One region of the Providencia sp. PROV208 genome, then DNA from elsewhere that is predicted to be linked to it. Evidence: predicted binding sites of a transcription regulator. Region 1 holds the regulator's gene; each other region holds the start of a gene.
What was found. Region 1 encodes CRP, which controls carbon source genes, mostly activating them, when cyclic AMP is high. Its sites were predicted from a motif close to ATGTGANNNNNNTCACAT; they were not measured.
Positions count from the first base shown of each region.

Region 2: cdd (cytidine deaminase) is a predicted target of CRP. The motif match lies at 1,620-1,637, and genes of this name have one in related genera.
Region 3: pth (aminoacyl-tRNA hydrolase) is a predicted target of CRP. The motif match lies at 1,008-1,025, and genes of this name have one in related genera.
Region 4: epd (erythrose-4-phosphate dehydrogenase) is a predicted target of CRP. The motif match lies at 1,542-1,559, and genes of this name have one in related genera.

Region 1 covers NZ_JAMPNS010000012.1:25,689-28,884, forward strand. Annotated here, with positions in the region: gene PR766_RS10345 (OsmC family protein) at 42-446, opposite strand; gene crp (cAMP-activated global transcriptional regulator CRP) at 771-1,403, shown strand; gene PR766_RS10355 (hypothetical protein) at 1,602-1,970, shown strand; gene PR766_RS10360 (hypothetical protein) at 2,149-3,196, shown strand, end outside.
Region 2 covers NZ_JAMPNS010000010.1:67,238-70,433, forward strand. Annotated here, with positions in the region: gene PR766_RS08195 (serine protease) at 1-550, shown strand, start outside; gene cdd (cytidine deaminase) at 668-1,564, opposite strand; gene PR766_RS08205 (CidB/LrgB family autolysis modulator) at 1,744-2,439, opposite strand; gene PR766_RS08210 (CidA/LrgA family protein) at 2,439-2,906, opposite strand; gene metG (methionine--tRNA ligase) at 3,075-3,196, opposite strand, start outside.
Region 3 covers NZ_JAMPNS010000006.1:221,862-225,057, forward strand. Annotated here, with positions in the region: gene prs (ribose-phosphate diphosphokinase) at 1-282, shown strand, start outside; gene PR766_RS05915 (DUF2583 family protein) at 635-907, opposite strand; gene pth (aminoacyl-tRNA hydrolase) at 1,219-1,809, shown strand; gene ychF (redox-regulated ATPase YchF) at 1,913-3,004, shown strand.
Region 4 covers NZ_JAMPNS010000003.1:145,020-148,215, forward strand. Annotated here, with positions in the region: gene pgk (phosphoglycerate kinase) at 1-406, opposite strand, end outside; gene epd (erythrose-4-phosphate dehydrogenase) at 510-1,529, opposite strand; gene tkt (transketolase) at 1,850-3,196, opposite strand, start outside.

The sequences.
Region 1 (3,196 bases):
GCTTATCGATAATAAAGATAAGCATCTGAATATAAACACGATTATACGTTTTTAATTTCGAAGCTATGAGTCACATTCACCGTTTTTTCTAACATGATTGCGACGGAGCAATATTTTTCCGCCGAAAGTTGGACGGCGCGTTCAACGACTTTGTCTGTTAATTCACGACCAGTGACAATAAAATGTAAATTGATATCAGTGAAGTAGCGAGGCGCTTCTTCGCGGCGCTGTGACGTTAATTTCACCTCACAATCAAGAATATCCTGACGACCTTTTTGAATGATGGAAACAACGTCAATCGCACTACATCCACCCGCCGCCATTAAAACCATCTCCATTGGGCTGGGCGCTTTATCCCCTGCATTACCATCCATCATAATTTGGTGACCTGATGCTGACTCACCTAAAAAAGAGAGTCCTTCTACCCACTTTACGCGTGCTTCCATTTTTATTCCTCTCAAAAAATAGTGATGTTTATCGCCTCATTGTTCCATATATCTAGACAATGTTATATCAGCATTATTAGGCTGAAGCGATACAGGGAAGACATTCGACATTGGATATGATACAAACAATGCTTAGTTGATAGGATTAAGATCAAAACTCAACGTTTCAATTGATTATATTATACAATTGATATTAATTTGCATTGGCCCATAGCAGCATTAATAATAGGCATCAATGTGACTTAATATGCTAAGCTAGACACTTTAAAGTCAGCCTTTCCCTACTTTTCGAAAGGTTGCAATAACATACAGAGGATAACGCTAATGGTTCTCGGCAAGCCACAAACAGACCCTACTCTTGAATGGTTTTTGTCACACTGCCATATTCATAAGTATCCATCCAAGAGCACTCTGATCCATCAGGGTGAAAAAGCAGAAACCCTTTACTACATTGTTAAAGGTTCAGTGGCTGCTTTAATCAAAGATGAAGAAGGCAAAGAAATGATTCTCTCTTATTTAAATCAGGGAGACTTCATTGGCGAACTTGGGTTATTTGAAGAAGGACAGGAACGTACTGCATGGGTTCGCGCAAAAGTTGCTTGCGAAGTCGCTGAAATTTCCTATAAGAAATTCCGTCAGCTGATTCAAGTCAACCCAGATATCCTGATGCGTCTTTCTGCGCAAATGGCGAATCGCTTGCAAACCACTTCCGAAAAAGTAGGTAACCTTGCATTCTTAGACGTTACTGGTCGTATTGCTCAAACATTGTTAAATTTAGCAAAACAACCTGATGCGATGACTCACCCTGATGGCATGCAAATTAAAATTACCCGTCAGGAAATTGGTCAAATCGTCGGTTGTTCCCGTGAAACAGTGGGTCGTATTTTAAAAATGCTGGAAGACCAAAATTTAATCTCCGCGCATGGTAAAACAATTGTTGTCTACGGCACACGATAATTTATTTTTCCGTCTAGCTTATTAGCTGGACTCTGAATAAAAAGGGTTTGTATCAGTGATATAAACCCTTTTTTATACATGTCAGTAATATAACCTTTTCGCCTGAACAAAAAATAACCGCGTTTTTTGATATTATAGAAAACATTCTTCTATATAGAATACTGAATAGTTAGCCAATAATTATTTAGGATTTCATTCATGACACACATTAATAATCTAAGCCATGCAGAGTCTCTTCAGCATTTAGAGAAATACCAAAAACGCTGTATTAACACTTTCTTGAAAAAGCAGGCTTTTTTCGAACATTTAGATGCGGCAAATCGCTCAACAACAAAATGCCCCGCATTAGCGAAAAAGCCGCTGGAAAAAGTCAACAATTTGCCTCAAACACGTTTTGTATCTTCATTGAGTATTGGTCGTTTAGTTCCTAATAGCCAACCTACCCAGCATGTTTCTAAGCCGAAGGTAGCGGTTATGTTTGGTACTCATTCAAACAAAAACATTGATACCCATTCAATTGAATTTAATAAGAGCTTCGTATTCTTTAAGAATCTTACGAGCAAATAGCATTCCAAATTTTTGCCATATGTAGCACCTTAATGAATATGCCACACTTTTGCCTAACCGCTATTTGTTAGGCCTTTTTTATCAATTAGTTAATTATCTAAAGTCGTTTTTTTATATTGCAAGTACATATTACTGAATAAACTAGCCTCATTTTTACATTATCAAGGTGAGGTATCATATGCCCATTTCATTCCCAAAAATTCGATGTGACACCAGTTCCGCACTCAAACTCTATATCCAAAAAACCAACCAAGGTTCATTAAGTTCTGAGACTAAAATTTCATTAATTGCCAATCAAATTGCTAAAATAAAAAGTCGTCATGATTTTTTTAATTTAAAAAATCATGAAACAGAATTAAAAGACCAAAACACCACTCACGATTTTATTATGACCACAATGGATGATGCATCATGGGATGATGAGTCATTTGAATCCTGTGAACAGTTGCCTGCTTGGAAACAAGAATTTTATGATGATTTTGTATCAAATAAATTTAAAAAATGGGATAAACAAACTAAACCATTAATCCATAATCATTACGATGGCACGGTATTTGCTCAATATTTTAATGCTAAAGAAGAACAGCATGAAAATAGCCTCCCCCCCACGCAAACACCTTCTGACACAGCCACACCACAAATATCCCAGCCTCCAGCCATTGCATTATCTCGAAAATTAAAAACAGTGAAACAAGAAAAGAAACAGATCAATACAACAGTAAAACCGACGGTATTCCGTACAGATGGCACTCCGGTGAGCGCAAAACAACAATTAGCATCCAGTGACCGACTATCTAAGCATAAATCGTCGAATTTAACGCTGGTAAACTTAACAAAAAATAGTCAGAAAGAGCACGTTACCCGACATACACCAAAATCGACGATCAAACCTGTTCGTAATGTGATATCAAAAACAACACACACCAGAATGAATTCAGCCAGTGAAAAAACTCGAGCGTCAACATCATTCAATCCGATATTAGAAGAGAGAAATATTCCAAATGAATTTTCTTATAAAAAACCGGAAAGCCCGGCAATACAGGAGACAAAATCTACGCCCAAAACGATAAAAACGAAGAAAATTAATGGCAATTTGATCGGACTTTACACATCAGGAAGTACAGTCAAATCGACAACTGACATGACGAAAAATAGGAGCACTGAAAATCAGCCAATAAAGAAAAATATCTCGTCGAAAAAAACCTTCAACTCTCGATTAGAACAAG
Region 2 (3,196 bases), on a different contig from region 1:
AGCACTTGTGTATGAAACGGGAAATCCATTAATTGATAGAGGAACAAATCGATTATCATTTTGGGATCTACCACCTCAGAGTCGTTATGAATATTATTTACAACCTGATTGGGTTGGTCAGACAGAGTTTGAACACTTTGATCGCCTTTCTGAGTATTACCTTGAACGCCCCACCTATATATTGCCAGAAACTGGATTATTTGATTCTCCATCGGTCAATTACAACCCCAATGTTAATAAACACAATGCCATGATTGATGATGCTATCAGAAATATCCCTTCTGTTGGTTATTCTAATAATCATGCACCGATTGAAATAACATCTTCAGGATACCGAGGATATCCTGTGAGTGTATATAGACCTAATGATTTTCAAATAGGCGAGTGCCAGATGGATCGAACCGTTGGTAACTTAAGAGATCACATGTCCTCCATAAACCACTCAACAAGCTCTTTTGATAGAGATTTTAGAATCCCACAAGCACCGAGCATACCTGAATTTAACTACAGTGGCGGCTATAGTAGCTCGTCATCCAGATTTTCATTTTAATTATTCTTAACACTCAATAACGTTTCAATAAAAAACGGCGGTTATTGAAGTTGATAAACTCACAATAACCGCCGTTGTAATCTTAAAATTTTGAATCTGGCTTAAATAAAATAACGTTTAAATGGACTCATCCAAATAAATGCGTTCCACTTTTTGGCAACCCAACGCGTGCAAGGTATTTTCCGTAGTACACCACTGCTGCACCGTTGCATCTTGTTTTTCCACCAACACCGCTTGCTCAATAGCATGAATATCTTTACCCGCTAAATTCACCATAATTAGCGCTGCTTGTAATGGTGGTAAGCTCGGGTTAAACGCAGCATTTTCGGCGTAACGACCTGTAAACAGAGATCCATCTTTTAACTGCACGGCTATACCAGAGTGAGATTCACTGTACGGTGCATGGGATTGATTAGCGGCTTCAGTCGCTGCGGAGAGTAATCTATCGCGACTTTGGTTTTTATACCCATGATCCACATTATCGAGTAGCAATGTAGTGATATTCAGGTCTGATGGACCAAAAGAATCTGGCAAATAATCATGAAGCGTCGCAGCTTGGCGTTTTGGTAAATGCACCATAATCTTACCGCCTTCACGCAGTTCATTCATAAATTGTCGGCAGTGACCGCAAGGCGTGTAGTTCACGGTAATGGAGGTTAATTGCTTTTCGCCTTTTAACCATGCATGAGTAATGGCACATTGTTCGGCATGAATCGTTTGCCCAATAGAAACATGGTTAAATTCCATATTTGCGCCGAAATAGAGATTACCACTGATCCCGCAAGCGATTGCGCCTACATTAAAGCGAGAAATAGGTGTGACAGCGTAAGCCGCAGCGAAAGGTAATAATGAAAAAGCGAGTTCACTGTCCGTGCATCCACTCTCAGCTTTAATTTGCTTTACTTGCTCAGCGGTTAACATGGCTGAGAAATCGGGTTTGTCCATAATCGGTTTTAGGACAGACTGTAACTTTTCTGGAAGTTCGGCCCAAGCGGCCTTAAATCTTGAATGCATGAGTAACCCTCCCTATTTAATTGTTTTCATTCTATTCAATTCATAGGGGGATTGAATGTGACCGTGATCACTCTGCTATTGTAATAGATGAAACAAATTCATTAAATGAGAGATGTATCTCAAGTTTTTGCATTAAAATTTGCATAAGAGAGGTAAGTAACCTCTCTTATTGATTCAGTTTAGCTAAATAAGTGAAGAATAACAGGGAAGATAAACGGTGCGAGCAGAGAGGTAATCACCCCGCAGGTCATTAACGCTAATGAACTGTATGCCCCTTCAATGTAGTTAATTTCTGCACAACGCGCAGTTCCCAAGGCATGAGAAGCGGTGCCCATCGCTAAGCCTCGTGATGCGTGGGTGCGAATACGCAAAACATCAAATAGGCTATGGCCAAACATTGCACCTAAAATACCCACAAAAAGTACGCAAGCGGCGCTGATTGCTGGAATTCCTCCAACTGAATCGGCAACTGCCATGGCTATCGGTGTTGTGACCGATTTAGGTAATACAGATCCTGCAATATCGGGTGTTGCGCCAAGCCACAGTGCAATCGCGGCTCCACTAAACATAGCAACGATACTTCCCGCAAAGCAGATACTAAACAGGGATTTCCATTGTGCACGGATTTGATGCATTTGTTCGTAGAGTGGAAAAGCAAGAGCAACAACAGCGGGTTGTAATAAATCATTCAACAATCGGCTTCCCGCAAAATAATGCTCATAAGAGGTATTGGTCAAAACCAGCAGCGGAATAATAATGGCGATTGTTAGCAATAATGGATTCAGAATGGGCAATTTGCACTTGATAGACAGCGCTCTTGCCAAGTAGAAAACAACGATAGTTAATGGTAGTGACCACCAAATATGTTCTAACATCACTCTTTCCCCTTTGTTTTATCGCTATTCATTGTTGAAGAAATCGGCTCTTCAGGGGGAAGTGGGACTTCATCAGGTTTAACACCTACGATAGGGCGTTCTTTATGGACATAGTTGGAGCTAACCGCGACAACGATCATGACAATCAAGGTGCTGGCAACGCAGGAAACCACAATGGGGATCATTTGTTGGCTGAGTAAATCATAATAATTCATAATTCCCACTCCAATGGGAACGAATAAAATAGTCATGTTTTTCAGCAAGATGCTACAGCCGGGTTGAGCCCAATGAGCGGGTACAATTTGCAAAGCCAGTAGTACAAACAGCAGCAACATTCCGACAATACTGCCGGGAATGGAAAAAGGAAGCAGCGTGGAAATCACATTTCCGATAATCAGGCAGAGGTAAAGTATTGCGAAGGCTCGCAAATATTGCCATCCGGTGTTCAATACTTGTTTTAATGACATGGGACTTGTCCTATTACTCGACAGGCATTCATCATACAATTAACTTTAAAATTGTGCCAGAGATCACAAATAAAAACCCATAAAAAAACGGAGCTCACTGAAGTGGCTCCGTTTTATATTGATATGGTCTAAGTTTGTCGTTCAATTTCTCGAACGACAATCCATGACTTATTTAACTTGCATACCTGGTTGCGCACCATTATCTGGGCTCAGTAAGTAAATATCTTTACCACCAGGACCTGCCGCCATCACCATACCTTCGGAGATACCAAAGCGCATTTTACGTGGTG
Region 3 (3,196 bases), on a different contig from region 1:
ATTGATACTGGTGGCACACTGTGTAAAGCAGCTGAGGCGCTGAAAGAGCGTGGTGCTAAGCGTGTATTCGCTTATGCAACTCACCCAATCTTCTCCGGTAACGCTGTAGACAACATCAAAAACTCTGTGATTGATGAAGTCATTGTTTGTGACACAATTCCTCTTTCTCCTGAAATCAAGGCGCTGAACAAAGTTCGCACCCTGACCCTTTCAGGCATGCTGGCCGAAGCTATTCGCCGTATCAGCAATGAAGAGTCAATTTCTGCGATGTTCGAGCACTAATTCTAAAACGGGGTCTTAATGACCCCGTTTTAACATACTGGTTTCAGTCGTTTTTCATTAAATTATTGAGGCGAGAAATGTGCTTTATCGCACCACATTCATTGTGGTCACGATACAAAAATTTATAAGTAGCGCCCCTACTGTTGTCCATCAACCGTAGGGGCTTTATTTTTTGTATGTGATATTAAGATAATTTCTAAACAAAAAATAAGAGTGAAATTCTTAGTCAATAATTTCACTCTTATTTATATTCATCATGATATTCATCATGCTTCCGCTCACCGAGCGCATTATTTTCTGCAGTCAGCTCTCAACAGTTAATTTCACACTGTTGGGATTTGACGTTAACTTGTCATGGATAACGATGGTTATCATTACGGGAATGAAATTGGCGTTTTACTAAACAGTAACGATCTTCCACTTTTTCCCTACCACCCATTCTCGCACCCACTAACCAAACTAATGCACCAATAAAAATTCCAAACAACGAACCGTTAATGATGTCATCGGATAAGCCTAAGTCCACAATATGAGAAAACAGGTTTAAACCAATGCTCCCTCCCATGACGACCATGCCCAGTCCCATTAAACCATTTCCGATGAATGTAACCGTTTTCCGTTTCATATTTACCTCCAATATCAGTAAACTGATAAGCAAGCATTGAAGAAAAGTTCGATAAAACTTTATATTTATGTAAAGAGTATAGCTCTTTAAGTAAAATTATTTGCGATAAGCTTCACATGTATAGAAGAGTTTAAGGATATCTACTCAAAAAATGCTTTTTATCAAACTATAAACTTGCCTTATAGCTTTACCGAATAATTCAGAAGCTAATTATCACTACAAAAATCTTCTCTCTGACAATTTTGTACATCCACCCCGACACGAGGTAAACTAGTCACCAATTTCTATACATTGACAGTGAAAAAGTCCCCGTGAGTAAAATAAAATTAATTGTTGGATTAGCCAATCCGGGCGCTGAATATGCGCAAACCCGCCATAATGCTGGTGCGTGGTATGTTGATTTACTGGCACAACGCCATAACCAATCACTAAAAGAAGAGCCTAAGTTTTTTGGCTATACAGCGCGCATCAATATTGGCGGCAATGATATTCGTTTGCTAGTACCAACGACTTTTATGAATTTAAGTGGTAAATCCGTCGCCGCAGTGGCCAATTTCTATCGAATCAATCCTGATGAAATTTTAGTCGCTCATGATGAGCTCGACTTACCACCGGGCGTTGCAAAAATGAAACTGGGTGGTAGCAACGGCGGACATAACGGCTTAAAAGATATTCAAAGCAAATTTGCCAATAACCCGAACTTTTACCGCTTACGCATTGGTATTGGGCATCCAGGCGATAAAAACAAAGTTGTTGGTTTCGTGTTAGGCAAACCACCGCTGTCTGAACAGAAGCTTATTGATGATGCGATTGATGAATCTGTGCGCTGTACGGACATCCTGTTATCAGATGGAATGGATAAAGCTATCAATCGCTTACATGGTTTTAAAGCCACTGCCTAAGAGTTGATTTCATCAAACACAAGTTTTTGTGTATAATCAGCGCCAATTTTCTAAACATTAGGGGCAGCACACGCCTGCCCCTCGCTATTAAGGTGAGAAACATATGGGTTTTAAATGCGGTATCGTTGGTCTGCCTAACGTGGGTAAATCCACTCTGTTTAATGCATTGACCAAAGCCGGCATCGAAGCAGCCAACTTCCCTTTCTGTACGATTGAACCAAACACGGGTGTTGTGCCAATGCCAGACCCACGTCTTGATCAATTAGCTGAGATCGTGAAGCCTCAGCGCATTCTACCAACCACGATGGAATTCGTTGACATCGCTGGCTTAGTAAAAGGCGCATCAAAAGGTGAAGGTCTTGGTAACCAATTCCTGACTAACATCCGTGAAACCGAAGCGATTGGTCACGTTGTTCGCTGTTTCGAAAATGACAATATCATCCACGTTGCGGGTCAAGTTGACCCTGCGGCGGATATCGAAGTTATCAATACTGAATTAGCACTATCTGACTTAGACACTTGTGAGCGTGCTATTCACCGCGTACAAAAGCGCGCAAAAGGCGGCGATAAAGACGCAAAAGCGGAATTAGAAGCACTGGAAAAATGCCTGCCACACTTAGAACAAGCGGGTATGCTGCGTTCACTGGATTTAACGGCTGAAGACAAAGCCGCTATCCGTTATTTAAGCTTCTTAACGCTGAAGCCAACCATGTACATTGCCAACGTCAATGAAGATGGTTTTGAAAATAACCCTTACTTAGACAAAGTTTACGAAATCGCGAAAGCTGAAGGTTCTGTTGTTGTTCCTGTTTGTGCCGCTATCGAATCCGATATCGCCGAGCTGGACGATGAAGAGCGTGATGAATTCATGGCAGATTTAGGCATTGAAGAGCCAGGTTTGAACCGTGTGATCCGTGCGGGTTATGAGTTATTAAACCTGCAAACTTACTTCACCGCTGGGGTGAAAGAAGTGCGTGCATGGACTATCCCTGTTGGCGCAACAGCTCCACAAGCGGCAGGTAAAATCCACACTGACTTCGAAAAAGGCTTTATCCGCGCACAAACTATCGCATTTGAAGATTTCATCAAATACCGTGGTGAGCAAGGTGCAAAAGAAGCGGGTAAAATGCGCGCGGAAGGCAAAGATTACATCGTCAAAGATGGTGATGTGTTGAATTTCTTGTTTAATGTGTAAACTTACACTTTAATTTCACACCGTTTCATCTCTTAATAAAACAGCATAAAATTCATGAGATTAACTTGGTTTTATGCTGTTTATCGTCTCTCAGACGATTCATGAAAACCTACAACTGAATGAATATATAACTGAGTACCGCTTATTTATCTTCGTTGAAATCCACCATCATCGTCTTCATAGATAGCGCCA
Region 4 (3,196 bases), on a different contig from region 1:
ACACATCACACAGTGCAGCATACTGTTTAGACAGTGTTTCGTCGTCTTTCTTTTCGCCTTTGTTAAAACGCACGTTTTCCAGAACAACTAATTCGCCTTCAGCGATATCCACGCCATTCAAGTAGTCTTTAACTAAACGAACTGGGTTATCTAATTTAGCGGCCAGATAGTCAACAACAGGTTGCAGTGAAAACTCTTCGTTGTACTCACCTTCAGTCGGGCGACCTAGGTGGGAAGTAACCATGACTTTAGCACCTTGTTTCAGCGCTAATTCAATTGTTGGTAATGAAGCACGAATACGTGCGTCTGAAGTAACTTTACCATCTTTAACAGGAACGTTTAGGTCCGAACGAATGAAAACGCGTTTACCCGCTAAGTCCAAATCGGTCATCTTAATTACAGACATGGTGAATCCTCTTGTTGATTCTCTATAAAGTTTTCATTAGCGACTGGGCTGGGCAATAAATAACGTATTGGGTTATTGTGCCCTGCTGTCTGTCAGACGCCAATTAGTTTAAACCTGTTGCTGCCATCGCTAGGGTTGTATCTAGCATCCGGTTAGCAAACCCCCATTCGTTATCACACCAAACGAGAGTTTTGATCAAATTTTTACCGCTAACGCGTGTTTGCGTGCCATCAATGATAGCGCTATGTGGATCATGATTAAAATCCATCGAGACTAACGGTAATTCAGTATAGTCTACTATACCACGAAAATGCCCGTGCGCGGCGCTCTGTAGTAGCTTGTTAACTTTATCAACGCAAACATCCGCATCGACAGTCACGCTTAAATCAATGGCAGTGACATTGGTCGTAGGAACACGTACCGAAATCGCTTCGAAACTCCCTTGAAATTTTGGGAAAATTCGAGTGATCCCTGCCGCCAGCTTCGTATCAACGGGAATAATCGATTGGCTAGCGGAACGGGTTCTGCGCAAATCTTTATGGTAGGCATCAATCACAGGCTGATCATTCATGGATGCATGAATGGTAGTGACGGTGCCCGACTCTATACCAAAAGCATCATCTAAAACTTTGATGACAGGAATAATACAGTTGGTCGTACAAGATGCATTGGAAACGATGGTATCGCTTCCTTGTAGGCTGTCATGATTCACACCATACACAATGGTTGCATCAAGATCATCGGTTCCCGGATGCGCAAAGAGCACTTTTTTTGCGCCAGCTTCCAGATGCTTAATGCCATCTTCGCGAGAGCCGTAAACGCCTGTGCAATCTAATACCACATCCACACCTAATTCTTTCCAAGGTAGCTTGCTGATATCCGCTTGATGGAAAAGACGCATATTGTCATCCCCAACTTGTAGCAGATCGCCATTGAGGCGGACATCCCATGCAAAGCGTCCGTGACTTGAATCATACTTCAGCAAATGAGCAATACCTTCCGGTTCAGCTAATTCATTGATCGCCACAACGACAATTTCTGCCCGACGACCTGATTCATATAGTGCTCTAAGGACACTTCGACCAATACGACCGAAGCCGTTTATTGCTACCCTGATTGCCATTCTACACCTTGTATCTGAGCAAAATCACACGGTTGCTAAGGATAACTGACTACCACCAACTCTACTGCTCATTTTAGCTGTCAAACATCAAAAGTGTGCTTCACTCGACATTTTTAAAATTTATTTACATTTTCTCAAACGAAACTGAAACGGTTCAGCTAATCAAGTTTTAGATTAAGGGATATATTTATAGAACGCAATAGAAAAACAAGAAAGGGTGCACAAAAAAACAACGCCCCAATACCAAACTTGATATTGAGGCGTAAATTACATTCATTCACTTTCGGATGTCCGCGTTTAACCGCGGTGCATCTTATGAATTATTTCAGTAGAGATTTCGCTGCATTCACTGCATTTTCAACCGTAATACCGAATTCTTTGAACAACACGTCAGCTGGAGCTGATTCACCGAATGAATGCATACCAATGATAGCGCCATTCAGACCCGTGTATTTGAACCAGTAGTCCGCAATGCCCGCTTCAATCGCAACACGAGCGCTCACGCTTGAAGGCAGAACGGATTCACGGTAAGCCGCGTCTTGTTTGTCGAATGCATCCGTTGATGGCATAGAAACCACACGAACTTTACGACCTTCTGCAGTCAGTTGATCCGCTGCTTTCACTGCTAACTCAACTTCAGAACCCGTTGCAATAAAGATTAGCTCAGGTGTACCTGCGCAATCTTTCAGGATATAAGCCCCTTTCTCGATATTCGCTAATTGCTCAGCGGTACGAGGTTGCTGTTCCAAGTTTTGACGAGAGAAAATCAGTGCGCTTGGACCATCTTTACGCTCAATCGCATATTTCCAAGCTACCGCAGATTCAACTTGGTCACATGGACGCCATGTGCTCATGTTTGGTGTCACACGTAAACTTGCCAGTTGTTCTACTGGTTGGTGAGTTGGACCATCTTCACCCAGACCGATTGAGTCATGGGTGTAAACGAAGATGCTACGAATTTTCATCAACGCTGCCATACGTACCGCGTTACGTGCATATTCAACGAACATTAAGAATGTTGCGCCATAAGGCACGAAACCGCCATGTAGAGCGATACCGTTCATGATCGCAGACATACCGAATTCACGTACACCGTAATGGATGTAGTTACCCGCTTTGTCTTCGTTCAGTGGTTTAGAACCTGACCACATGGTTAAGTTACTTGGTGCTAAATCCGCAGAACCGCCCAGAAATTCTGGTAATACCTTACCAAACGCTTCTAATGCGTTTTGAGACGCTTTACGGCTTGCAATATTAGCTGGATTTTGTTGCAGATTGTCGATGAATTTTTTCGCTTCAGCATCAAAGTTAGCCGGTAATTCACCCGCCATACGGCGTTCGAATTCTTTCGCTAATTCAGGATACGCTTTCGCGTATGCTGCGAATTTTTCATTCCAAGAATGTTGTTTTTCTTTACCAGCTTCACGTGCATCCCAAGCTTGGTAGATATCCGCTGGGATTTCGAATGGACCGTAGTTCCAGCCCAGCGCTTCACGTGTTGCTGCAATCTCTGCATCACCTAAAGGTGCGCCGTGAACTGCTTCAGTGCCGGCTTTGTTTGGTGAACCGAAACCGATAACGGTTTTGCACATAATCAGGGTTGGTTTGTCTGACTGTTTGTGTGCTTCGTTCACTGCCGCATTGATTTGGTCTGCATCGTGACCGTT